2 regions of the Vibrio spartinae genome follow, and region 1 is predicted to be linked to the other one. Evidence: predicted binding sites of a transcription regulator. Region 1 holds the regulator's gene; the other holds the start of a gene.
The links. The regulator PurR, encoded in region 1, represses purine synthesis genes. The targets are predictions, from matches to a motif close to TNANGNAAACGTTTNCNTNA.

Region 1 (25,539 bases):
ATTTCCAATAACTGATTCAAATCTTCACTGCCCGCTTGAATTTCCAGACTAGCGGACAACAACAAAATATCCTAAATAACCGTGCGACTGTTCAACCCATGAATTCCGACATACAATGCCGATTCAATATTTGATAATAACGTTGCATTGGAGCACGCAGTATTCGATGACTTGGTAAACCTGAAAATCATCGCTGCGCCCATGACTCAGTCGCAATCGTCATCGTGCATGACGGTGTAAAGAAATAGGCGCTGATTATAGCGCTAAAAGACCGGCTTCTTCAAAACGATATCGCGCATTTGACACAATTTAAATTGAAAAAATGACAAATACACTTCCTATTCGACTCGGACTTACGCTCTGGTCACACCCACAATGGCAGCAAACCCTGTATGGGCGAGGAACGGCCGTTTCCGAGAGACTCGAAAAATACGCTCAAGTTTTTCACACTGTCGAGGGGAATACAACATTCTATGCATCTCCTTCACCGACAACGGTTGCCAATTGGAAAGCAGCAACCGGACCAGACTTCAGGTTCACTTTTAAATTACCCAAACAAATTACACATGAATTGATGTTGCATGGCTGTGAAGATTTACTGAACCATTTCATGCAGTTGATGGCCCCCCTTCACGAGCGGGTTGGTTTGTGGACGATTCAACTCCCTGCCGCTTTCAGTCCGGCACACCTCCCTGCGTTGCAACGTTTCTGTCGTTACTTTCCGGCTGATTATCCCTTGGGCGTCGAAGTCCGTCATCCGGCCTTTTTTCACAAAGGCCCCGAAGAAAAGCAATTGAATCAATGGCTGGTCGAAACTCAGACGGATCGAATCATCATGGATAGCCGTCCCGTATTTTCAGCGCAGCCGGACAACGATACGATCATCGATGCACAAAAGAAAAAACCTCGGGTTCCCGTCCATGCCATTGCAACGGGGAATCGTCCGATGGTTCGTTTTATCGGCCACCCGGAGATTGCGGAGAATGATGCCTTTTTCGCAGCTTGGCTACAGAAACTCCCAACATGGGTCGCTCAAGGTAAACAACCTTATCTGATGATTCATACACCAGACAACCAACTAGCGCCGGAGCTGGCACAGCATCTCTATCAACAACTGCAACAACATCTCGAACTGCCAAAGCTCCCCTCTTTCCCCGGCGCTGCTGCCGATAACCAGATCAACATGTTCTAACTCACTCATGATGACAATCACTCGGTTATTGCATAAAATACGCCCCTTTTCTTGGTTCCGTCCCCGATTGGCGGTTTGTCATAGAGATATCACGAGGCTTACATGAGTCATAAAGACACCATCTATTCAGCACCGATTCAACAGGTCGGAGACTTTACATTCGATGAGCGGGTTGTTGAGGTCTTTCCTGATATGATTCAGCGTTCCGTGCCCGGTTACAATAATATTATTTCTACAATTGGGATGCTGGCTGAACGCTTTGCCAAGCCAAATACCAATATTTATGACCTTGGCTGTTCTTTGGGTGCGGCAACGCTCTCGATGCGTCGCCATATTCATCACGAAGGTTGTCATATTATTGCGGTCGATAATTCATCGGCAATGGTTGAACGTTGTCGCATGCATATTGAAGCTTATCGCTCCGATACAGCGGTCCAGGTGATTGAAGCCGATATCCGGGACGTTGAGATCACCAACGCATCGATCGTCGTACTGAATTTTACCCTCCAGTTTCTATCTCCGGATGATCGCAACCAATTGTTGGAAAATATCTACCGTGGATTACGTCCGGGCGGCATTCTGATTCTGTCTGAAAAATACAGCTTTGCTGACACAACAACCAATGATCTGCTCATCGATTTACATCACGAATTTAAACGTGCCAACGGCTACAGTGAGCTGGAAATCAGTCAGAAACGCAGTGCCATTGAACACGTTCTACAACCGGATACCATTGAAACACACAAAAATCGTTTCGCCCAAATTGGTTTCAGTAGTTTTGACATTTGGTTCCAGTGTTTCAACTTCGGTTCGATGTTTGCTATCAAATGATGTTTTCTATCAAATGATATGTGCCGTTCCAATCAAGTGGATAACCATGGTTCACTCAATGTCAGGCGGAACACCTCCTTTTCTCTGCTGAGGATATTCCCAGTTTTATTTTTCGTTCGCAGGATACTCGATTCAATGTTTAACTTTGCTAATTTTTATCAGCTCATCGCGCAAGATCAACGCCTCCAGCCATGGCTGAATGTTTTACCTCAGCAACTGACGGATTGGCAAAACGATTCACACGGAGATTTTGAGCGCTGGCTCCGATCATTGAATAAGCTCCCGACGTTCACCCCTGATCAGGTTGAGCTGAAAACTGAAGTGACCATCAAGAATCAGACGCCCTTGGCAACCGGAGAACAGAAGAAGCTGGAAAACCTGCTGAAAACATTCCATCCGTGGCGAAAAGGACCTTATCACATTCACGGTATCCATATTGATACGGAGTGGCGTTCAGATTGGAAATGGGAGCGTGTTTTATCGCATATTTCTTCGCTGAAAAACCGAAATGTGCTCGATGTCGGCTGCGGTAATGGCTACCATATGTGGCGGATGTTGGGAGAAGGTGCTCGGCTGTGTATTGGTGTCGACCCATCTCACTTGTTTTTGATTCAATTTGAAGCAATACGACGATTAATGGGCAATGACCAGCGAGCCCATTTATTACCATTAGGTATCGAAGCGCTTCCCAAACTAGAAGCATTTGATACGGTATTTAGTATGGGAGTGCTGTACCACCGTCGCTCACCGCTGGACCATTTGTTGCAGTTAAAAGATCAACTGGTTGCAGGCGGAGAATTGATTCTGGAAACGCTGGTTATCGCAGGGGATGAAAGCGCGGTGTTAGTTCCGACGGAGCGCTACGCGCAAATGCGAAATGTATACTTCTTTCCTTCGGCACTGGCATTAAAAGTGTGGCTGGAGAAATGTGGATTTATTGACGTCGTCATTGCCGATGAAAACGAAACATCAACAGCAGAACAACGCACAACCACCTGGATGACACATAACTCATTACCTGACTATCTGGACCCGGCGGATCCGAAGAAAACCATTGAAGGCTATCCAGCGCCGAGAAGAGCGATTCTGATTGCCCGTAAACCATAATTGACATACATCTAACGCGCAATATAAAAATTCAGAGTACGCTAGGTCGTGGAAATCACTACTGAATGCTTTTATCAATCATAACAACTCAAGAATTAGGTTACTCATGTTTAAACGACTTGCACTTGTGGCCGCAATATCCACACTAGCGGGATGCGTCACAACAGAGGAAAGAAGCTTACATCAACAGACAATCGCAGCAATTCATGGTTCAGAGAGCAGCATTAACCAACGTCTGACCAATCTAGAATTGCAATCCAGTAATCAAGTCGATTACATCGATAGTTTGGAAAATGAAGTTTCTTCTTTAAAACAGCAAATACATAAACTCAATCAGAATCACTATCAGCATTCATCACCGCAGGAGATTAACTCAACTCAATCACTGCAACTTCTCGCTTCGTCTGATCCAGTGCCGGCAAATAAGGTCGTCCTTGGTCAGGTTGAGCGAATCAGTATCGAATCGATCAAACAAACATTCGATGCCCGGGTAGATACGGGGGCTGCAACGTCTTCTCTGGACGCAACAGATATTGAAGAGTTTGAAAGAAATGGGAAAAACTGGGTTAGATTTCATTTATCTGGCCGGGCTGAACAGGATGGGGACAAAGCAGCAGGTAAAAAAAATGCTGATGATAAAACCGCCAAGAAAAAAACCAAGGACAACTGGATCGAAGCCCCCGTACTACGTTATGTCAAAATTCGGCAAGCCTCGACATCGGAAATCGAACGGCGAGCCGTTGTTGAATTATGGATAAATGTCGGGAATATTCGTGAACGGACAGAATTTACTCTTGCCGATCGCTCCCATATGTCACACCCGATTTTATTGGGACGTGAATTCCTTCGCGATATCGCTCTGGTGGATGTGAGTAAAAAGTACATTCAATCCACGGCCAAATAATTATCTGGTGAGTATTGACCATGACCTCCCGAGTTCCATTTTATATTTCAATCATCTTGCTGATTGCGATCGGCATTTATTTAAGCATTTTTCGCCATCAGGTTTATGGTGTTCCCTGGACGCCCGGTGAAACCAGACAAGTCTGGGAAATTGAAGCACGTATTCAATTTAATGCGCTGGGTAAAGAAGCGAAAGTATCCCTTGCAGCGCCATACACACAAGATGGATTCACACTGATTAGTGAATCCGCATCTTCACCGGGGTACGGGGTTTCTTACCTTGAATCGATCCCGGGGAGTCGCCGGGCCGAATGGTCGATTCGTCGAGCCAGCGGCCCACAGACAATCTATTATAAAACACAGTTCCTGGTTGACCCAGAGGCTAAATCACGTCCGGAACCACCACATGGACCGGTCGATCCCCCAACGTTCGACAGCCCCGAAGAAGCAGCAGCGGTCTCCCTGATTACGCAGGCAAATGAACGCTCAGCGGATGACATCTCATTTACCAGAGAGCTCATCAAAGCCCTGAATGACGAAGAAAGTCAGAATGCACAACTCCTGCTGAATCAGATGTCCAAATATAAAGCAGCGCAGAAGATGCTTTCATATTCAGGGATTCCCAATAAGATTGTCGGGGTTCTGGCACTGGAAGATGGCCGACGTCGTCAGAGTATTGAGCCAATGAATGAAGTCTGGGACGGGGAACATTGGGTCGTCTTTAACCCAGATACCGGCAAACAAGCCAATCATCCCAATTTATTGGTATGGGATGAATCCAATGTCTCTTTGCTTGATGTGGTCGGTGGTAAAAACAGCCGGGTACAATTCAGTATGATTTCCCGCAAGGTGTCACCACAAGAGGCCACCAACAGTAAAGTCAATTCGGACGGATTGCTCAATCTATCGATTCATAGCCTCCCGTTAGAAGAACAAGCGATGTTTAAAACCATCATGTTGATTCCTATCGGTGCCCTGATCGTGGTGTTTCTCCGCGTCATTATCGGATTAAAAACATCCGGGACATTTATGCCCGTCTTGATCGCGGTGGCGTTTGTCCAGACACAACTGCTCACCGGTATTATCGGTTTCCTGTTGATTGTTGGTACGGGACTAATTATCCGAAGTTACCTATCTAAACTGAACCTGTTGCTGGTGGCCCGAATATCAGCGGTCATCATCGCGGTGATTCTGATTATTTCGCTCTTTACGGTGCTCTCCTTCCGGCTCGGGATTACCGAAGGTCTCACGATTACCTTCTTCCCGATGATTATTCTCTCATGGACCATTGAGCGAATGTCGATTCTCTGGGAAGAAGACGGCGCCAAAGAGGTCTTTCTGCAAGGCGGTGGGTCGCTGTTTACAGCCATTCTTGTTTACCTGGGAATGACCAATACCTATGTTCAGCATCTCACGTTTAATTTTATCGGATTACAGTTGATTGTGTTGGCGCTCATTCTATTGCTGGGAACTTATACCGGCTATCGTGTCAGCGAATTAAAGCGCTTCAAACCTCTGGTAGATGAGCTATGATTTTTGAAAAATATACCTCCCCTTTTCGCTTAAAGCATAAGGGGATTCTGGGGATGAATAAGCGTAACCATAGTTATATTGGTCGTTATAATGACCGATCTAAATATCCCTTAGTTGATGATAAGCTCCAAACCAAAATCATTGCCGAAAAAGCCGGATGTACCGTGCCCCAACTGATCGGTGTGATTCGTAACCAGTATGAGGTCAAACAAATTCATCAACTGGTTCAGCAATGGCCAAGTTTTGTGATTAAGCCTGCCCGCGGTAGTGGCGGAAAAGGGATTTTGGTCGTGACTTCCCATCAGAACGGTGTTTATGTCAAACCTTCTGGCGCAACATTAAGTGCTGAAGATGTGGAAAGACATGTCAGTAATGCACTTGCCGGGCTCTTTTCTCTGGGGGGGAAAAATGATGTGGCGATCATCGAAAACCTGATTCAGTTTGACGACTGTTTCGACGGCTTCAGCTATGAAGGTGTACCGGATGTTCGGGTCATTGTGTTCAAAGGCTACCCTGTCATGTGCATGATGCGTCTTTCCACGCGGGCATCGGACGGCAAAGCAAACTTGCATCAGGGCGCAGTTGGTGTCGGGATCGATATTGCGACCGGTCGGGCGGTACGAGCGGTGCAGTTCGGGCAGCCCGTCACACATCATCCCGATACAGGGCGAGCATTAATTGAATTGGATGTGCCTCACTGGCAACGCCTGCTTGAACTTGCCGCACGCGCATGGGAAATGACGGGGTTAGGCTATATCGGAACCGATATGGTGCTGGATAAAAATAAAGGCCCGATGGTACTGGAGCTCAATGCCCGTCCCGGTCTTGCCATTCAGATCGCGAATGGTGCTGGCTTGCTCCCCAGACTCAGGCATATCGAACATATTGGCTCACCTGAATTACCATTAACCGCTCAGGAACGTGTTGAATATGCCTGCAAGCATTTTGCGGCAACCTCACTACATTTACCTCAATAACCTCACAACATTTACCTCAATAAAGCCGGTACTCCGCCCCCTGTCCTATCTGCATCTCTCTATCGTTATAGAAAGCTCGAAGTGAGATAGCATCAGGGGGCATCCGGCGTCTATCGCCAAGATTGCAGATCTTTTCACCTCACTTTGGCATGATTTTTACATTCGATTGTTAGCCTGATTGCATGTCGTTATCCATGATGGAGCTATGTGACAGACTATGAATATGAAAAAGAAAATATCCGTGATTGTGCCCTGTTTCAATGAAAGTGAAGTGATTGATTTCACGGTCAAAGAGCTAATTTCCGTCACGAATGCAATTCCCGACTACCGTTTTGAGTTGATTTTTGTCAATGATGGCAGCTCGGATGACACTGAACAACAGTTACTGGCACATAGTCGCCGATATCACCAGGTGAGAGTGCTCTCTCTGTCTCGTAATTTCGGCCACCAGCAAGCCGTGAGCGCAGGACTGGACGCCAGTACCGGGGATGCCGTGGTGTTAATTGATGCCGATTTACAGGATCCACCGAAACTCATCGAGCAAATGATCGCTAAATGGGAAGATGGGTATGACGTCGTCTACGGAACACGTGACCATCGGGAAGGCGAGTCAGCCTTTAAACTTGCTTCAGCCAAGTTGTTCTACCGGATGCTCAACCGCTTATCAGAAGTCCCGATCCCATTAGATACCGGTGATTTTCGGCTCATGGACAGACAAGTTGTCGATCAATTGACAGCCATGCCGGAAAAAGCGCGTTTTATCCGCGGCATGGTGAGCTGGATAGGCTTCAACCAAACGTCGATTCTTTATCAACGTTCGCCCCGTTTTGCCGGAGAATCAAAATATCCGTTGAGTAAAATGCTCAAATTCGCATTGGATGGCATTCTTTCATTTTCCGTGAAACCACTGAAATTATCGATCATGATGGGATTTCTGTGCTCCGGAGTCGCCTTTGCGATGCTCATGTACTCCATTTATATCCGGCTCATGACTGATCACTGGGTTTCCGGCTGGACTTCGCTATTCGTCGCGATCTTGTTTATTGGTGGCGTACAGTTGATCTCAATTGGCATACTCGGTGAATATATCGCTCGTATCTACAATGAAGCGAAAGGTCGTCCGCTTTATGTCCTGAAAAAAGGAAGAGCTCTTGAATCTACCAAGAAACATGCCGTGGCTAAATAACCGGATTCGCCCCGAATTTCAGCAAACGCTTCGCTTCGCGTTAGTGGGCGTGTTGAATACCGGGGCGAGTTATATCCTATTCGTCATTCTATACCAGCTATTCGGTTATTATATTGTTGCATCGGTTCTGTCCTATGTCGGCGGAATGCTGATCAGTTTCATACTGAACCGGGGCTTTGTGTTCAAAAGCACCGCGAGACGCGGTCAGCTATTGCCGTTTTGTCTGGTCAACCTATCATCTCTCGCCTGTAGTACCGGCGTGTTGTATCTGTTGGTCGAACAATTCGCAATGTGGGTTTATTTTGCTCAGATGATTGCTATCGGTGTTTCGATGACTATCAACTACCTTGGTTATCGCACCGTGTTTTCTTCTCGGAGGACAAATGATCAATAATCATGTTCCATCCCCCTCAATGCCATACAATCCGTTCAATACTGTCTCACTGCTAAAATGGGGTATTATGGCATTTGGTCTGATATGGACAGTATTCAATTTACATGAATCCATGCTAGAAAATGTGGCACATGATGCGCTGCCTTATATGGACAGTTATGTCTCTAAATTTGTCTCTGAAGGCCGTTGGGTTAATTTTGCTTTATTCGACACGTTACGCCTCGTCCCTGCCGTGGTTGCCGGTACCTTATGTAATGTGTTTATTTTCATGTTTGGTTATCAGGTCGCCATGAGGGTCAGGAAAGATCGCTGGCTCGCCTGCTGCTTTGCCCTGCTGGTCGTCAATGTCCCCTATTTTACCATGTTGTTCAAATGGCCGATGACGCTGATCCCCGGTACTTTGATGCTGGCCTTGTTCAGTTGCATCAAAGACCGCTATTCACGCCCGGTTATCTTACTCACTTCAGGTATCTTGTTGTTTGCAACCTACCCTGCATTCTACTTCCTGATGCCTTTACTCTTTATCCGTCAGTTGAATGAAGAAAACTTCCGCAGTCTGTTGCAATTTCTGTGTCTCTGGATTGCCGGTTACGCCCTCGGCTACGTTGTCGCAAATTTAAGTGTGTATGGCTATACGCTGCTCCAGAACGGCACCGGTCACTTTATTGAGTTTGTGTCGTGGCGAAAATCAACCCCATCGACGGATATCAGCGGTATTATCGCCAATATCGCGAAAAGTGCGGGGAATTTTGAACGCAATGCCCGCTATCTGGCAACGTTAAGCCCTCTGTTCTATATCCCGGCCGCCCTCACCTTGGTCTGGGCACTCAAGCATCATCTGAAATACACGTTAGTGGCTCTGCTGGTGGTCTTGTCCATCTATGCCAGCGTGATCCCTCTGGGTGTGAAAGTACCGCTCCGCTCCGGGATTACTCTACCACTGGGTATGGCGATGCTGATCTTGTTGGTTCCTCATTTCTGGTGGAGAGCCCTATTGTGGGTAACCTTATTTGTCCCGTTTGCCTGGCAGATGCATCAATACAACGATGGCTATAACGAGAAAAGAATTCTTTTTGCTGAAATGGTAACTGAGCATGATACCCACGATTATCTGCAACAACCGCAGCAATTCAGAAAAATCATTGTCAGTGTGGATGAAACCAAAACCAGTGCTTACTTCTACAAACTCACCGGCTCCGATTCATTCAAGAATCTGTCCAACCTGAGACTGCACTATATCAAGCCTTATCTGTATCAATACGGCTGGCATGATAAAGACATCATCGTTAAAGATGTCCCAAGATCACAGGTTTGGGGAGAAACCAAGGTTGAAAAGCATGGCGATCGATTATTCGTCTCTATCGATTAACTCAATACATTACCAGCTCAAACGAAAAAACCACCTGTTTTAGGTGGTTTTTTATTATCTGACCAGCAATAAATCCGGCAAATCTCAGGACGCCTCTGCCGTCAGGTCATCGGATTCAGCCGCATGATTCTGGCCGAATCCACGCAAACCAACGACATGAACGTGTTCATGGTTTTTGTGAATCTTCCGCACTAATTTATAGGTGGTGCCTTTTTCCGGACTGATATTTTCCGGTGCAGCAATCAACAATTGCATGCCTAACCGATCACACAACTCAAATAGTGTTGAAATCGATTTGGCATCAAGACGGGCTGCCTCATCGAGGAACAACAAACGACACGGTACGATATCTTTACTCCGCAACCGACGGGATTCTTCCTCCCAGCTCTGCACGACCATCAACAGAATTGACTGACCGGTCCCGATGGCTTCCCCTGTCGAGAGCGCACCAGACTCGGCTTGTAACCAACCATCCGCTCCCCGGTTCACTTCAACATTCAGTTCCAGATAATTCCGGTAGTCGAGTAATTCTTCCCCTAACACCTGAGGTGAACGCTGCCCCATATCAATGTGCGGATTGACCCGTTGGAATAATTTCGCCATGGATTCAGAGAACGTATAACGCGGGCTGTTGAACAAATCTTGATGCTGCGCTTGTTGTTCCGATAGCCCTGTCAGTAACATTTCATGACTTTCGCGGACTTTGACATTCAAACGCACACCGTTGACCTGACCAAAGTGGATATTGGACAAACCTTGGTTAAGCATCCGAATTCGGTTCTGCTCACGTTGAATCGTCTTGAGAATGATATTGGCGACCGACTCAGAACTGATTGCCAAACGTGATTCTCGCTGGGTCAACTCTTCCGTCAATCGGCCAAGCTCAACTTCCATTTCTTCAATCGCTTCAACCGGATCATCGGTGCGAATAATATCCTGCCGAATCCGTTCACGTAGATGCTGATACACGTCGATATAAAAGAGTACCTTACGCTCCGGTCTGGCATTATCCTCAGACTGACGTAAAGCGTCTCGCAGCGTCTCGTTATCGGCAACCGCCAGACGCAGAGAACCTAATGCTTTATCGGACATGGAACGCAGCTCGCCTGCCGACAGATAAGCCAGCTCCCGTCGATGTAAGCGTCGCTCAACATCATGCTCTCGTGCCAGTCTCAGCACCGAGCACCATCCGGCTTTGGCATTCACAATAAACGTTCTGAGATCGCGATACTCTTTCTCAACCTTCTTCAATTGCCGGCTCAGCGAGGTCATCTCCATCTCGGTCGATGTCCGCGTTCTCTCTAGCTCACTCTGTCGTTGTCGGGAAACATGCAAACGCTCATAAAGCTCATTTTTACGACTTTCTGCCCGTTCCAGTGCGCTTGCATCGGTGTGCACACCCAGCTCTTGTAACTCTTGCTCAAATTCCTGCACGGTTTCGAGCTTTGACTGATGTGCACTTTTGAGTGAGGCCAGAACCTGATTGTACTGACTGACCTGCCCCTGCCGCTGTTTGAACGTTTCTCTTGCCGTGCCACGTTGTGACTCAGCAAGTTGTAATTTTTCTTTCAGTTGTCCACTCAGGGCATCGCCCTGATTCACCAATGCCACGGCATCGGAATACTGTAGATGATGGCGACGCTCAATCAGATCTGAGATCGCAAAAATTTGGGTTTTCACCTGCTGCAACTGTTGGTCAGCCCTGTGATACTCACTTTCCAGTGCATCAAACTGTTCCGGATCGTTTTCGAGGGCATTGATACAATGACTCAATTGCTCAATTGTCGTACCGTATCGCGTTAAAAAGTGTTTGGCCTCGTCCAGTTCTGCAAGCCTTTCTTCAATTTCATTGGCTTGATCCTGTAATGTGTCATCGGCCAACAAGTGAACAAATGGAGCCACTTTTTCAAGGCGTGATAACGCATTTTTACTCTGCTGTTGTCGCGTCTGTAATTGCTGTTCCTGATGGTCCAACTCAGTCAGAGAACGACTAAACTGATTCAACTGTTCACGGCACGTCTGAAGTGCCTGTTCCGGATCTGCTTCAAACACGGTTGTCATATGAGAAGCAACAAAGGTCTGATAGGCCTGATACAAACGTTGGAGCTTTTGAGCATCAAATGACGCTTTGGCGTGCAACTCAACGAGATCATCTCGCTGACTCCGCAGTTGTTCCAGTCGCTGCTCTCTTGCTGCCCGACCAAATAAAGGGATCTCAGGGAAACGGGAATAACGAATCTGACGGTCATTCAGACGAACACATACCGCACCTTCTAGTTCATCGGCATCAAACGAGCTGTCATCAAAAGCATCGACATCCCCTTCAATGATGTACACATCTTCAGGACAATCATCCAGCTCAGTCAAGCGCGTCTGAATTTCTGACAAATCAGAGACAACAATAGCATGTCTGGCGGGGCCGTACATCGCACTGAAATAAGGTGCGTCTTCCAGCGTAATATCATCATAAATTTCAGATAACAACATGCCGCCTAATGAGTCAGCCAGCGATTTCAACCGGGCATCATTGGCCCCTCCGGGAGAAGCCAGACGTTCAATGTCTTGCTCAAGATTGTGACGCTGTAATGCTAATTTTTCTTTCTCTGATGTCTGCTGTTTTTCTCGTTCCAGCGTATGCTGCATATGAGAAAATACCGCCTGTGAGCTTTCCAGCGCTTCACCGCTCTGTTCTCGCAAATCATCCAACGCATTACGCGCGACAATCCATTGCGGTGCAATCTTTTCCAATCGTTGAATTTGCGCCCGGACATCCTCTTGATTGCGGCGTAAATCACTGCGTGATTCACGAAGCGCGATCAGTTCTTCTTCGACAACATCCAGCACTTCTTGATGTTTCTCTCGCGCTTCATCAATCGCGGATTCATCATCAAGACTTTCCTGATATTCCTGTTGGTGAGCCTCTGCCAGTGCTGTAATATGATTCTGCCGCTCTAACTGACGGGAAACGTCATTCTGACGTGTGTACCACTGGTTTTCCTGCGCAATCAATTGCTTGCACTGTCGTGATTTTTCAATCAGCGTAACACCGTGTTCATGAGCCGTTTGGCGAGTCACATCATCGAGTACGGATTGGACGAACTGAAATGCCTGTTCAAACTGAGATGTGACAGCAGCCGACATGTCCAGACGATGTTTCAGTTGCAAGACTCGCTCGGTCATCTCGTGCTGTGATTGATTCAAGGTCTGAATTTTCTGCGACGCATTTTCAGCCGTCAGGCTTTCATCATCCAGTGCTGCCTTCGCTTTTTCGAGTGCCTGAACGGCTTGCTGATACTGGAGTGCTCTGGTTTGTTGAACATCCAGCGCCTGTTGATAATCAGCCAGTTGCGACTTCAGGCTATCGACTTCATCTTCTAGAATCGTGGCGTTGTGCTCAGCTTCATACGTCTGTTCCTGAGCCTCTTCAACCACCATCAGTTGTTCTTCTAGCCGTTCATTGAGCTCTTCCAGATCGTCTCGATAACGCTCAATTTTTTCCTTTTGACGCAAAGCGTTATGAACCAGTTGCAAATAATCAGATGCACTCTGGTGATCTTGCTCCAGTGCCGATTCCTGCTCTGTCAGTTCATCCAGTTCATCCTTCACGCGAGTCAACAACTCACTTTGCGTGACTAAGGTTTGCTGCGCACCAAACAAAGTCTGACGGAATGAAAGTGCCTGTTCAACTTTACTACGACGCTCATTCGCATGACGCATGTAATCAGACGCAACATAGTTGGTCGATTCAGTAATCAGGTGTTTGAACAAATCCCGATCTGCTTGAGTGGTTTTGATCGCTTCAAGCGTCATCCGGTTTTCCCGAAGTGCCGCTTCCATATCCTGAAACGCTTTTTTCACACCACCATTTTGCGGTAACAGATAGTCGCGCAGCGAGCGTGTTATCGCACTGGAAATACCACCATACAATGATGCTTCAATCAAACGATAGTACTTGGAGCGGTCACTGCTCGAACGCATTTTCTTCGGTACAACGCCAAATTCAAACATCTGGGTGTGATAATCCACCACTGAGCTAAATGTTTTGAACTGCGTCCCTTCCAAGCCTGCGACAGCATCTTTGACTTCACTGACGGTTCGAACCCGTGCCTGTTGATCTGAGAGTGTTTCAATCAAAATGTCAGTAGGCCGGACATGGCTGGGGATTCCCTGCACCAAAAATGGCTTAATATCGACTTTTTTGTCCCGACCGGCAACCTGTTGTAATCTGACAGCAAACAACACTCTCTGCTTACGGGAGTTGACAACGTCCAACGCTGCATAACAAGTACCGGGTTGAAGTTTGCCGTGTAACCCTTTGTCTCTCGACGACTGAGAACTACCCGCTTCAGTGGTATTACGAAAATGCAGCAGGCTTTGATCGGGGATCAACGCGGTGATAAAGGCCGCCATTGTGGTTGATTTCCCCGCACCATTCCCACCGGAAAGCGTGGTGACCAAATTATCAATATCAAACGTACGGGCAAAAAAACCGTTCCAGTTGATCATGGTCAGCGATTGATACTTACCTCTTTCAATCATGCTTCACCTTCAAATCCTGTTAATGCTTCTGATGGGGTCGCTGCTGCTGCCTCATCGGTATCTTCCACCCCTTCATGGACGTCTTGGCCAGGAACGACCGCTTCGCCGTCACGAATCAATCTCAATTGTGCTGCCTGCATGTCATCACCGACACGGACATCTGCACCAAAACGAAAGACCGCTTCGGTAATCCGAAACTTTTCACTTTCTCCCAGCACGACCAGCATGCCCATTCGGCGCAGTTTTCTTAAGGACGTCCTGACTTTTTCAAACAGCTTTTCCCGATCCAGATCCGACCCGCCGGCCCGGAACGTCACCAATCGCATCAGCTTCTTCTCATCGACCAGCGTGAGCAACTCTTCATACAATTCCTGATACGTAAAAATCCCTTCATGTGCCAGCCTTTCAGGGCTGAGATACAAAAAGCAAAGTACCTTGCCGACCAACATATCGAGTTCGGATAACACGCTCCGGTTGAACAATGATGTGGAACGCGGTCTTAAATAAAAGAAACCTTCGGGGGCACGAACCAGCTCGGTATTATAACGCTGATAGAATTGGGCCAGCTCAGGCTCAAAATCGGACAAAAATGTGTGATTATCCATATCTTCACCGGAAACATGCCTGCCGGCACGTAATAAACTATCCAGCGCCGGAAATAACGGATTGGAAAGAGCTTTAACCAGTTTCTCTGGCATGTGTTCATTCATATCTGTCGATGACATTTGCTTGTACCTTTGCACCAAATTCATTGATTGCCTGCCAATCCGGCTGAATCGCCTGATAATCAGACGCTGAATATCCTAACCGAACGGCCTGATCGACCACGATTCTGGCTAAATCAAAATGATGCGTTTTTGGATGTTCTGTGAGGTAATTCTTTAAAATGATGCCGAGATCAATCGGTGTACCTTGATCTTTATGCACGATCAGCATCTCACCGATCTGCTCTCCCAGCACATCGTTAATCTGTTGAAATTCTTCATACTCAACATCTTCGGGGACTTGCCCGGTGACTTCATCGTCGCGGAGAACCAAGGCTTCATCTCGCATGTCGATAAAGCGCTCGGCATCGGCAAAAGTAAGGAACCAAGGCGCCTCGAAGTAGTCGTTCATCGATTGACGTAAACGCTGACTAAACGCACGGTTTTGGTCCATATCAATCGCGGTCCGGATGAATTTATGGACATGTCGATCGTAACCGATCCATAAATCAATGGCCTGTTGCCCCCAACTGATGATTCGGTCAAGTTTGATCTGCAACTGAAACAATGTTTCTTCAATAAACGTCAGTCCGGATTCACCGTAAACACACTCCTGAATATCAAGGATCTGCGTCTGCATTTCATCACCAGCCGTCTGGAGCGTATCTTGTAACTCTTTCAACGTCGATGACGTTTCTGACAAGAGCGACTCACAATTCTGAATCGCATCACGCCAGTCTTTGTTCAACAACTGAGCAATCTGTTCTTTGACCTCTTGTTGCTGCTCATCCATCACCCGCTGGTTGAGATCGATCTGATCAAAAATCTCACCCACGGAATATTTTAAGATGGCATAAACATTCTTTTGCCAGTGAGATTCGGTACCGCCTTTTTCAGCAGCTTCTTTGGCTTTTGCCATTTCATCCGCCACAATCGACAGCTGAATCGACAGTTTCAGTTTGGAAAACTCACGATGGCGCAGATAATAATCAGTGATACCAATCGCCAATGGCGATAATCGATAGATACTCGCCCCATCGGTCACCTCACTGGTAAAACGGCGGATAAGCCGCTGGTGAACCAATTCATTGATCGCATTATTGGCCCGGAAAGCGGATGCTTCACCGGTTTCATCAAATAGCCGAGTCACGATTGCAAATGCATCATGTAATTCCCCTTCACCGAGTTCGTCATCAAATCGATCCCGACTCAATACGGCAATCGCAATCAAAAATGCGAGTCGCTCGGTATCTAGGTTGAGAGACAAGTCATGCTGCCTGACCCATCCAACCAATTCATCGATTGGTTGTACTTCGGCTTGTTGCGCCAATTCGTCTATCATTGTTTCCATCATTTTTACTTTTTTCTGGCCCATACATGAATATAACGGCCCAGAGATAAATAGGGCTCTTGCCGACATAATTGTCTTTCAAGCGCCAGTACATCTTCTTCAGTGTATTCCCCCATATTCTGGCGATTACCAATGTAATCACTGAACGAGCGAATACCACTTTTACCTTCAATACTGAATCCACAAGCTTCTATCCATTGATAAACCACTTCTGGATTCAGGCCTTGTTGCGGCTGCAACTTAAATCGTTTGCGATATGGCATACCATCCAACACATGGGGAATATTCCCGCATATGACATTTTTCAGCACTAATCCGTGATGATTGTAAAACATGATAGATGCAACGCCACCGCTCCGGACCTGAGTCAGTAATTTTTCCAGCGCATCCTTCGGATCAACTAACCACTCCATCACGGCATGAAACATCAAGAAGTCAACCGGATCAGTAAGATGCTGTTGCATATCCTGCACTGCCGCATGGACAAAGCGATACTGCGCAAGCAGACCATTTTTTTCAATATCGGTTTGCGCCAACTGCAACATTTCAGAAGAAAGATCACATAATGTCACCTGATGTCCCTGCTTCGCGAGTCGCTGCGATAGCTGTGCCAGCCCGCCACCGGCATCCAGCACCGAAAGTGGGAGCTGTTCCGGAGGAAATGATGTTAAAATAGTTTGAATATCTTCCCACACGATGGTCTGACGGATCATACCTTTGTCAGAGCCATATATATTTTTTGCAAATTTGTGGGCAATATCGTCGAAATTGCGATCTTCAGTCACAGTAGCTTGAGTTATGATAACGAATCGTGCTGCTATTCTGTCATAGGAATGGCAGGAATAAAGAGGATTATTCGTTTTTAATCTCAATTGCTGTTTTTTCGGACTATTTCTTATATGTTTGAGCTTAAAAAAATCATAGCTGCATTAATGATGCCCCTTCCCGCCTTGCTCATCATCGGTTTTATTGGCCTCATGATGATTATGTTTTCAACAAAAAGGAAAACCGGTTGCCTGATTGTTCTGTTCTCCTACACGTTGCTGTTTCTAGCATCATTTCAACCCGTTTCAGAACGCCTTCTCGCACCATTGGAACGCAAGTATTCAGCCTTTTTACCCGTTGAGGGTAGCATTGACTACATCATGGTTCTCGGCAGCGGTCATGTCGTTGATGACCAACTCCCACCGACATCTCAACTCAGTCGCTCAGCACTGATGCGACTTACCGAAGGGATCCGAATCATGCGGATGTATCCGGGATCTCGCCTGATTCTTTCCGGATATGCGGGTGGTACCCGATTCAGTCATGCCCGAATGCTGGCAAGAGTTGCCTTATCACTCGGTGTAGCAAAATCAGATATCGTGTTACTGGAAAGTGCCAAAGATACTTGGGAAGAAGCCCAGTTAGCCGCAAGTTTTGTCGGACCACGAAAATTAGTGCTCGTCACCTCTGCCAGTCATATGGATCGCGCGTTGCATGAATTTCAATCTGCCGGACTCAATCCGATCCCGGCACCGACCAACTACCTGTCCTATAAAAATATAGTGCAACCGTGGATAAAATATGCGCCTAAGGCGATTTATCTCGAGCAGACAGAAAAATATTGGTATGAAACATTGGGAAGGTTTTGGCACTATTTGAAAAACTGGGTCGCCAATCAGGAAGCGACCGTCGCTGAACCGTTGCAACAAGAGCCATAGCATGATGCTATCTCTTCATGTGAATCAGACTCTCAGTCTGGATTCAGCAGTCGCGTGGGATGAATGCTTCATTTTAATTGCTATTACTGAATCGGCAGTCTAAAATTCGCGATTAAAGCATATTCTATACCAGACAAAAACCGCTAAATTTAGCGGTTTTTGTCCTTATTGCAGTATAACCTCAGAATATTATTTCTGTACGGGTTATCCGATTATACAAATAGATAATATCTTCATAACTAAACATTCAATTGTAATTTGCTCCGAATTGCTGGATCTTCAGCATAAGCGACAGGACAATACCTATGGCTACGATAAAAGACGTTGCCCGCTTGGCGGGAGTTTCAACAACAACAGTTTCACATGTAATTAACAAAACTCGATTTGTGGCAGAAACGACTCAAGAGAAAGTCATGGCAGCCGTGAAGACACTGAACTATGCACCAAGTGCTGTAGCTCGGAGTCTGAAATGCAACTCAACGCGCACAATCGGCATGTTAGTGACCCAGTCTACCAACCCCTTCTTCTCTGAAGTCATTGATGGTGTTGAAAGTTATTGCTACCGACAAGGCTACACGCTCATCTTATGTAATACCGGTGGCTTATATGAAAAGCAACGCGACTACATTCGGATGCTGGCTGAAAAACGGGTCGATGGCATGTTAGTCATCTGTTCTGACCTGACTGCCGAGCTTCTAGAAATGCTAGAAGCCTATAATGATATTCCCAAAGTCATCATGGACTGGGGACCTGAAAGCTCACAAGCCGACAAAATCATCGATAATTCAGAAGAAGGTGGCTACCTTGCAACCAAGTACCTGCTTGATAAAGGTCACCGCGATATTGCTTGTCTGAGTGGACATCTATCAAAGGCAGCTTGTCAGGAACGGATTCAAGGATTCTATAGAGCCATGGCTGAAGCAGGCTTGACCCCAAATGAAAACTGGATACTGGAAGGCAACTTCGAATGTGATACGGCAGTCTTGGCTGCAGACAAAATTATTGCGATGGATGAACAGCCCACTGCCGTTTTTTGCTTCAATGACACGATGGCTTTAGGACTCATGAGTCGCTTACAACAGAGAGGCATCAAGGTTCCTGAAGATATATCGGTGATCGGTTATGACAATATTGAGATCTCTGAATATTTTTCTCCGCCATTGACAACCATCCACCAACCGAAACGTCGGGTCGGGAAAAACGCTTTTGAAATCTTATTGGAACGGATCAAAAGTAAAGAACATGAACGCCGTACGTTTGAAATGCATCCTGAAATTGTGGAACGCAATACCGTTAAAGATTTAAACAAAAAATAACACTAAATTAACACCCCATTGGAAAGTGGTCATTCCTCCAACCACTTTCTTTCTATTGATAACCTTTATTAATTGGACTAGAATCACACATTGTGGAGTGGTTATTCGTATAGTTGCTTCATAATTCCGTACTGGAAAAGTGTCACGCACAGGGCAAACCATCTGAAAAGATGGGACGCAAAGCCTCCGGCCTAAACCATGAAGATGGTAGGTAGCGGGGTTACCGATGGCAAAAATGCATCTCATGTTCGTCAATCATTTGACGTTCTGTTAACATATCTTCTGCATTCTTTTGCTACATTCTCGGACCTGACTTTGGTGGCGTATTCATTTAAAAATACACCGAGACGTAAAGCATGGATAAACCAATTCTTAGAGATTCAATGCGACTTTTTGAACAATTAGGTCGTGTCAAATCACGCTCAATGTTCGGCGGGTTTGGTATTTTCGTAAACGATATAATGTTCGCTCTTGTCGTTCAAGACAAACTACATATACGGGCAGACAGTCACTCACTGGAAACGTTTAAAGCAAAAGGTTTTGAACCTTATGTGTATACAAAACGTGGCTTTCCTGTTGTGACTAAGTATTTTGCACTTCCTGCAGACTATTGGGATGATGTGGACACGATTTTCAATATCGCGAAACAAGCCTATTTGAATGCAAAAAATGAAAAAACGACCCATGTAGAGACAAAACCGAAACGATTGAAAGATCTGCCTAATCTTCGTTTAGCAACCGAACGGATGCTACGCAAAGCAGGGATTAATTCAGTTGAAGAGCTTCATCAGAAAGGTTCTCTCAGCGCATATAAAGCGATTTTGAGCTCTCATCCTTCTACACAGCCACCATTAGAGCTCTTATGGGCATTAGAAGGTGCGATCGAAGGAAAACACTGGTCTGTAATTTCTCAGGCAAGACGCGACGAGCTAGCTCGGCAAATTTAATTTATTGAACAATATTTATACTATCGTATACATTTTTCAGAGTATACAACGCCCATTTTCTCGTCGAGCCAGAACAAAAAAGCACCGTCAACGGTGCTTTTTTTTACTCAATCGTTTTTCTCAATAGAATAAGAATCAATGCATATGTGAGTAGCCCATCAGTGCGGCTTCATACATCCGGACATACTGTTGAGCAGAATCTTCCCAACGAAAATCTTGCTGCATCGCACGCAGCTGTATATCTAACTTTTTCTCTGGTTGCTGCAAATAGAACAGTAATGCACGCTGCATACAAATGAGTAATGCTTCCGAAGTCGGTTCAGCAAAGCTGAATCCTGTCGCTTTATCAGGAAAATGGTCATAGTCAAAAACGGTGTCTTTCAGCCCACCGACCTCTCGGACAATCGGCAGCGTGCCATAAGCCATACTATAAATCTGATTTAATCCACACGCTTCAAACTCAGAGGGCATCACAAAGAAATCCGAGGCAGCTTCAACCAAATGAGCGAAACGGTTACTGTAAGCATCAACAAACGCAAATTTTTGTGATGATGTCGCAGAGATCTGGTGCAGACGATTTGCTATTTCCGGCTCCCCGGTTCCGACAATCACCAATTGCACGTCATTTCGCAGAAACTGTTCCAGAATCGGCAGCAAATAGTGAAATCCTTTTTGATAGGTCAAACGACAAACCATTCCAAACACGGGGACATCTCGGGTGGGCAATAACAATTCTTCTTGTAGCTGACGTTTACAGGTTGCTTTTCCTTCTTTTAAGGAATCGGGCTCGTTGGTGTAATTCCGTGGAATATAACTGTCAATTCGAGGATCCCACTCCGAGTAATCACAACCATTAACAATACCGAACAGATCTCTCTCACGACGGACAAAATCATCGACTAATCCGTGGGCACCAAGTGGTGTCAGTAACTCAGCAGCATAGTGACGACTGACGGCATTAATCTTATCCGCATACGCTATACCAACTCTGAGCGCACTCACATAACCGTGACCATACTGTAGCACCTCCATACCACTTAAATGCAATTCAGGGATAATTTCTAATTCATCATAAGAAAATACCCCTTTAAATAGAGCATTATGGATCGTCAATATGCTCTTCATCCGCTGAAAATAAGGATCGTCGGCATAACGTGTTTTTAATAAGAAAGGGACAAATCCGGTATGCCAATCATTGGCATGAATGATATCAGGCTGAATGCCCAATTTCGGTAGAACATCCAATGCCGCAGCAGAAAAAAATCCAAAGCGTTCCCCATTATCGGCATAGGCCCGATTATGTTCGGAATACAACTCCGGTCGATCAAAATATTTATCACAGTCAATCAAGTAAATTTCTACACCGTTCCGGTCAAACTTACGAACTTGATAAGCCGTATGAGGCCAGTGAGACAATTCAGTCTCCAGAATCACAGCGGTATCAGTTCTGTCCGGTACGAGACGATAACCCGGCAACACAATTCTTACGCAATGTCCCATGCCACTTAAAGCTGTCGGGAGCGCTTTTGCAACATCGGCCAAACCACCACTTTTTATAATCCCTTCAACTTCCGAAACGGTAAACCATACATCGATTTGTTCCATGTTAGAATCCAACTTTCGTTCCTTTTGCAATCACAACAATTCCCCCTTCAGAGACATAGAACCGTTTCCTGTCTAATTCTAAGTCTTCACCAATCACGGTGCCGGGGGCAATTTCAACATGCTTATCAATAATCGTCCGTTTGATGGTACAACCGGCACCAATCTTTCCATCTCCTAAAATAACAGATTCACTGATATGCGACCCAGCTGCAATATTACTCCGATAGCCAAGAATTGATTTAAAAATCGTCGCGCCTTGAATGTAGCTCCCCCCCGATACCAGGCTATCCGTAATCTTGACGCGGCGCTCATCGGCATCCACAAATGTTGCCGGTGGTAACGGTGGATAATAAGTATGTAGTGGCCAACTCCGATTGTACAGGGAAAACAGGGGCTCATTACTCAACAAGTCCATGTTGGCAGCCCAGTAAGAATCAATGGTTCCGACGTCTCGCCAATAGGTTGCTTGTCTTTCACCTTTGATTATATTTGTCGAGAAGTCGTAAACGTAAACATGTCCTTCAGGGAAAAGTTTCGGAATAATATCTTTCCCGAAATCATGGCTGGAATATTCATTGACTGCATCTTTTTTCAATTCATCGCAAAGAACGTCTGCATCAAAAATATAGTTACCCATTGAAATTAACGCCCACTCCGGTTCTCCGGGTATCGGCTTAGGCTTATCCGGTTTTTCTTCAAAACCAATCATTCGTCCATCACGGTCAACTTCGATCACACCAAACTGGGATGCCTCCTCGATTGGCATTCGTAACGCAGAGACGGTCAAATGAGCTTCTGTTTGCTTATGGAAATCCAGCATCTGGCGAACATCCATTTTATAGATATGATCCGAGCCGAATATACAAACATAATCAGGTGAGGCAAGTTCGATGAAACGAACATTTTGATAAATGGCATCAGCGGTCCCTTCATACCAACGTCTCCCATCTCTCATCTGAGCAGGAATAACATCAATAAATCGATCCGTAATACCAGACACATTCCAACCTTTTTTCAGGTGGACATAAAGTGATTGGGACTTAAATTGGGTTAATACGTAAATACGCATTAAATCCGCATTCACAAAGTTGTTCAGAGCAAAATCAATTAACCGATAGCTTCCTCCAAACGGAACTGCGGGTTTACTTCTGCCTTCAGTTAAAGGTCTCAGCCGAGAGCCCTCACCACCAGCTAAGATCATACTCAATACACCAGCCATGATTGAAACTCCATATTACCTTTTATAATTTGCTACAACCTAGTGCCATAGGTCGGTACTTACTCTTTCTTTAATGTCACAAAAAAATGATGCAACACGTTGTTTATAACTTATCGGGATTATCACAGAATACAAAACTGAAACATCAAACTAGTGAAGCACCTATCGGTTAGCGTTTCCAACTCCCAAGCGAGTTCACAGAAAGTAAAAAAAGTAAGAATATTATGAGCATCATGCTACGGTGCAGAACAAGGGATTCGTATGAGAACATGACTAAGCCTCCCTACCCGCTCCCGATACTTCCCAAAAATACATAAGTGATAATATAAAAAAGGCAGCGAATTGCTGCCTTAGTTCATTATGATTTTGCTTTTTTTCTCTTATCTGTGACCTGCCACTGACCATCGACATACAGAACAGTCCAGCCGGTGGGTTTGCCGTCAACCTCCGTACGCACATAATGCTCTTTCGATTTACGGCTAAACCGAATAACGGCGGGAGCCCCATCAGGGTCATGGGTTGGCGCAGAAGCCAAATACTTAAACTTATCAGGAATTCGTTCTTCAAAACGCACAAATTCTTCAACTAGCGGTGCCCGAGTTTCTCTCGATTTCGGGAAGTTACTGGCAGCCATAAACAGTCCGGATGCGCCATCACGCAAGACAAAATAAGCATCCGATTTCTCACAGGGTAACTCTGGGAAATGAACCGGTTCTTCCTTCGGTGGGGCAACCTCACCATTTTTCAGAATTTTTCGGGTATTTTTACACGACTCATTGGTACATCCCATATATTTGCCGAAACGACCATTTTTCAGCACCATATCTGCGCCACACTTGTCACACTCGACAACGGGCCCATCATATCCTTTAACCTTAAATTCACCATGTTCGACGATATAACCGTCACAATTCGGGTTGTTACCACAGACATGTAATTTTCGCTTATCATCAATCAGATAAGCATCCATGGCAGTTTCACAAATAGGACAACGTTTCTTTGCCCGCAAGGCCGCAGTTTCAACATCCTCTTCAAGGACATTAATCACCCCATCCTCATCCCCCAAATTAATCGTCGTCTTACAACGTTCTTTTGGTGGTAAAGCATATCCAGAACATCCGAGGAATACCCCAGTGGACGCGGTACGAATCCCCATCGGCCGAGAGCATGTCGGACACTCGATATCCGTCAGAACGATATGATTCGGCTTCATACCACCATCTTCTTCCTGCTTCTCTGCTAGTCCCAGAGAGACGGAAAAATCACTGAAGAAATTATCAAGAACACCTTTCCATTTCACATTCCCTTCGGCAACCTGATCCAGCTTCTCTTCCATTCGGGCAGTAAAATCATAGTTCATCAGGTCATTGAAACTATCATCTAAACGATCAGTGACAATCTCACCCATTTTTTCAGCATAGAAACGCCGTTGCTCAATTTTTGCGTAGCCGCGATCTTGGATTGTGGAGATAATCGACGCATAAGTCGATGGACGACCAATCCCGCGTTTCTCAAGCTCTTTTACAAGCGCGGCTTCGGTATATCTTGCTGGTGGTTTGGTAAAGTGTTGCTTCGGATCCAATGCGTCTAAAGATAGCGTTTCTCCAATTTGCACACCTGGCAGAATTTGATCTTCATTCTTACCCATCGGTCTCTGAACACGAGTCCAACCATCAAACTTCAGAATACGCCCTTTCGCTTTGAGGGTATATTCAGCCGCTTTCACACTAATTGTGGTTGAATCATAGCGTGCTGGCGTCATCTGACAAGCAACAAACTGATTCCAGATTAATGTGTATAGTTTATGTGCATCGGCTTCCATCCCTTCCAGCGTATCCGCTAACACATTGACATCTGAAGGACGAATCGCCTCATGGGCCTCTTGCGCCCCCGCTTTACTGCCATACACATTGGGACCATCGGGTAAATATGCTTCCCCGAAATTTGTCTGCACATAATCCCGAACCGCATCAACAGCTTCGGAACTCAGATTCGTCGAATCCGTCCGCATATAAGTGATATAACCCGCTTCGTACAAACGCTGCGCGAGCATCATGGTTTTCTTCACACCATATCCCAAACGCGTACTTGCCGCTTGTTGCAATGTCGAGGTAATAAATGGTGCAGAAGGTTTGCTCGATGTGGGGCGGTCTTCCCGCTTACACACTTCATATTGTGCCGACTCAAGCACGCGAACCGCTGTTTTTGCATCCTGCTCATTCAATGGCTTAAATGCCACACCATCTTTCTGTGCGACGAGCAAGCGCAAGTCTTTGCCATGCGGGGTTTGAGTATCAGCATGGATATCCCAAAACTCTTCCGGCACAAATGCCTTAATTTCTCGCTCTTTTTCAACCAGTAGCTTGACTGCCACGGACTGAACCCGACCCGCAGACAAGCCACGAGCAACTTTCTTCCACAACAGCGGAGAAACCATGAACCCCACAACACGATCCATAAAACGACGTGCCTGCTGAGCATTCACACCATCCATATTCAGTTCACCGGGCTCATGGAAGGCCTGCTGGATCGCATTCTTGGTGATTTCATTAAAGACAACGCGTTTGTAGCGGTCTTCTTCTCCACCGATAATTTCGCGTAGATGCCATGCTATTGCTTCCCCCTCGCGGTCCAAATCCGTTGCGAGGTAAACGCAGTCAGCA
Region 2 (2,648 bases), 590 kb from region 1:
AAGGAGCGCACCTGCGGTTGCGTAGGCGGGAATCATCCCTGCAAGAGGCGCAAAGAATAAAGCAAACAGGAAGAGAATTCCAACAACAACAGCCGTCAATCCAGTTCGTCCGCCAGTCGCAACACCAGCAGCACTTTCAATAAAAGAGGTCGTATTCGATGTTCCGAACAATGCACCTGTAACCGTTGCTGAAGAATCAGCCAATAACGCCCGGTTCAGACGAGGAATTTTTCCATCTTCACCAATCAGATCTGCTTTTTGAGCAACACCCACTAATGTTCCGGCAGTATCAAACAGATCCACGAACAAGAATGCAAATACAACCGAGATCATCCCAACATCTAATAACGCTGAAAAATCTAGTTGTAAAAATGTCGGCGCAATACTTGGTGGCATCGAAACCACGCCAGCCCAATGGACATCACCAAGCATCAAGCCAATTGCACTGATCGCCAGAATAGAAATCATCACACCGCCTTTGACGTTGCGATAAACCAGAGCGATCGTGAGGAAGAAACCGAGAGCGCCTAAGACACAGTGAAGCGAGGTAATATTGCCAAGAGAAACCAGTGTGGCTGGGTTATCAACGATGATGCCTGCATTTTTTAATGCAATAAAAGCAAGAAATAAACCGATACCCGCTGAAATCCCGGTCCTTAAAGACATCGGAATCGAATTGATAATCCATTCTCGAATCTTAAATAAACTCAGTATGATGAACAATACGCCTGAAGCAAATACCGCAGCCAAAGCAACCTGCCACGTATACCCCATACCAAGCACAACGGTATAGGTGAAAAATGCATTCAGCCCCATTCCCGGTGCCAGCGCAATCGGATAATTAGCGATAAATCCCATGATGAAGCAACCAACAGCTGCTGCCAAACAGGTTGCAACAAAAACGGCGCCCCGATCCATTCCTGTATCGGCTAAGATCGCTGGATTAACAAAAATGATATAAGCCATGGTCAGAAAAGTCGTAATTCCCGCAATGACTTCTGTTCGCATGGTTGTACCATGTTCACTCAGTTTAAATAGCTTCTCGAGCATGATGGTTCCTATATAGATACAAGTAAACGGTTGCGTAAACGATTGGGAGGCGATTATAGAGAGTAAAGACGGCAAATTCTAGCGTAATTCATATAAAAACTGACCTAATAGTCAAGTTTATGAAACCTTGTAAATATTCCTATTTACGCGACAAAAGTCATCAAAAATGCACGGGGCATCCGCATGACGAACCGAGTCAGCCCAGACAATATCATGCAAAAGGATAAAAAAACGCCACTTCATGTGAAGTGGCGTTGGAAAGAGATCAAAATCTTCCAATAAAAATTAGGGGTGAACAAAAATGTCCGAGCTGCAAGTTTCCATCGTGTCCAATTCTACAACAGACCATCAAAGCAAATTGGTCTAGTCAGAGTCCCGAATCTCTCCCCATCAATTTCGCAGGGGGAACGCTTCATTCAGGCAACTCAATAAATGGGTTAAATAGAAGCATAGCAAACAGTATTGAATATACCATAAAGAAAATTTATTACAACAATGACGAAATAAAAACAAGAAAATCGAATGACAGCGACTTTTTTATTGAGATATATGTAATTTAATTACCAAAAATAGACCGTATTGTGAAAATTTACTTCTTAAGTGTAAGAATTGTAATCAATGAGACCCATATCTGGTTTTTAAAAAAACATGTCTCATGCTATCCCCTGCATGATGAGGGTGATATTCTCTTGCTATCGGCTGGTGCGCATGGTCTTCAGTACAAACGAATTCTCCAGTACCGGCGAGCATTAAGCACCAACTCAGTTTGATTTGATCCACTTTTCATCGACCACCTTGTGGAACAGGAGTCTTCAGTGTCAGAATTCCAATCCGAAATTAGTCATCTTTCACCCTCTCTCGTCTGGACGTTTTTCGATAAAATATGTTCTATCCCGCACCCTTCATATCATGAAGAAAATCTAGCTCAATACATTATCGGATGGGCTCAGGAACAATCACTCGATGTCAGGCGCGATCCAACGGGTAATATTTTTATTAAGAAACCAGCGACATCAGGCATGGATAACCGTAAAGGTGTCGTGCTACAAGCGCATCTGGATATGGTGCCACAAAAAAATGAGGAGACGGTTCACAACTTCGCACAGGATCCAATTCGTCCTTATATTGATGGTGACTGGGTCACCGCTCAAGGCACGACTCTCGGTGCAGACAATGGTATCGGGATGGCAACCTGTCTTGCTGTTTTGGCTTCAGACAATATCCAACATGGTCCTCTAGAAGTGTTGTTAACGATCAATGAAGAAGCTGGCATGACCGGCGCATTTGGTCTGGAACCGGGTTATCTGGAAGGAGAGATCTTGCTGAATACCGACTCAGAACAGGAAGGTGAAGTTTACGTCGGGTGTGCCGGTGGAATTAACGGCTTACTCGCGTTTGATATTGAACGCAGTCAAGTTCCGGCAAACCATGTAGTCCGTAAACTCCAGCTCAAAGGCCTCAAAGGCGGCCATTCTGGTTGCGATATCCATCTCGGCCGAGGCAACGCCAATAAACTATTCGCTCGATTTTTGGCACAACATGCCGAGCCCCTAGCGTTACGCCTGATTGATTTTCAAGGCGGCTCACTGAGAAATGCC

Region 2: the regulator PurR is predicted to act here: its motif matches at 1,069-1,088, upstream of OCU60_RS13445 (NCS2 family permease).

Annotation. Positions count from the first base shown of each region.
Region 1 is NZ_AP024907.1:2,385,564-2,411,102, forward strand. Features, by position in the region: gene OCU60_RS10415 (DUF72 domain-containing protein) at 323-1,192, shown strand; gene cmoA (carboxy-S-adenosyl-L-methionine synthase CmoA) at 1,295-2,023, shown strand; gene cmoB (tRNA 5-methoxyuridine(34)/uridine 5-oxyacetic acid(34) synthase CmoB) at 2,159-3,130, shown strand; gene OCU60_RS10430 (ATP-dependent zinc protease family protein) at 3,237-4,034, shown strand; gene OCU60_RS10435 (inactive transglutaminase family protein) at 4,055-5,566, shown strand; gene OCU60_RS10440 (alpha-L-glutamate ligase-like protein) at 5,563-6,543, shown strand; gene OCU60_RS10445 (glycosyltransferase family 2 protein) at 6,767-7,729, shown strand; gene OCU60_RS10450 (GtrA family protein) at 7,695-8,123, shown strand; gene OCU60_RS10455 (hypothetical protein) at 8,113-9,492, shown strand; gene mukB (chromosome partition protein MukB) at 9,577-14,031, opposite strand; gene mukE (chromosome partition protein MukE) at 14,028-14,756, opposite strand; gene mukF (chromosome partition protein MukF) at 14,734-16,077, opposite strand; gene cmoM (tRNA uridine 5-oxyacetic acid(34) methyltransferase CmoM) at 16,092-16,871, opposite strand; gene elyC (envelope biogenesis factor ElyC) at 16,959-17,789, shown strand; gene purR (HTH-type transcriptional repressor PurR) at 18,095-19,105, shown strand; cyclic di-GMP riboswitch class I at 19,248-19,333, shown strand; gene OCU60_RS10490 (TfoX/Sxy family DNA transformation protein) at 19,462-20,052, shown strand; gene glgA (glycogen synthase GlgA) at 20,188-21,657, opposite strand; gene glgC (glucose-1-phosphate adenylyltransferase) at 21,659-22,876, opposite strand; gene topA (type I DNA topoisomerase) at 23,235-25,539, opposite strand, start outside.
Region 2 is NZ_AP024907.1:2,991,304-2,993,951, forward strand. Features, by position in the region: gene OCU60_RS13445 (NCS2 family permease) at 1-1,050, opposite strand, end outside; gene OCU60_RS13450 (aminoacyl-histidine dipeptidase) at 1,866-2,648, shown strand, end outside.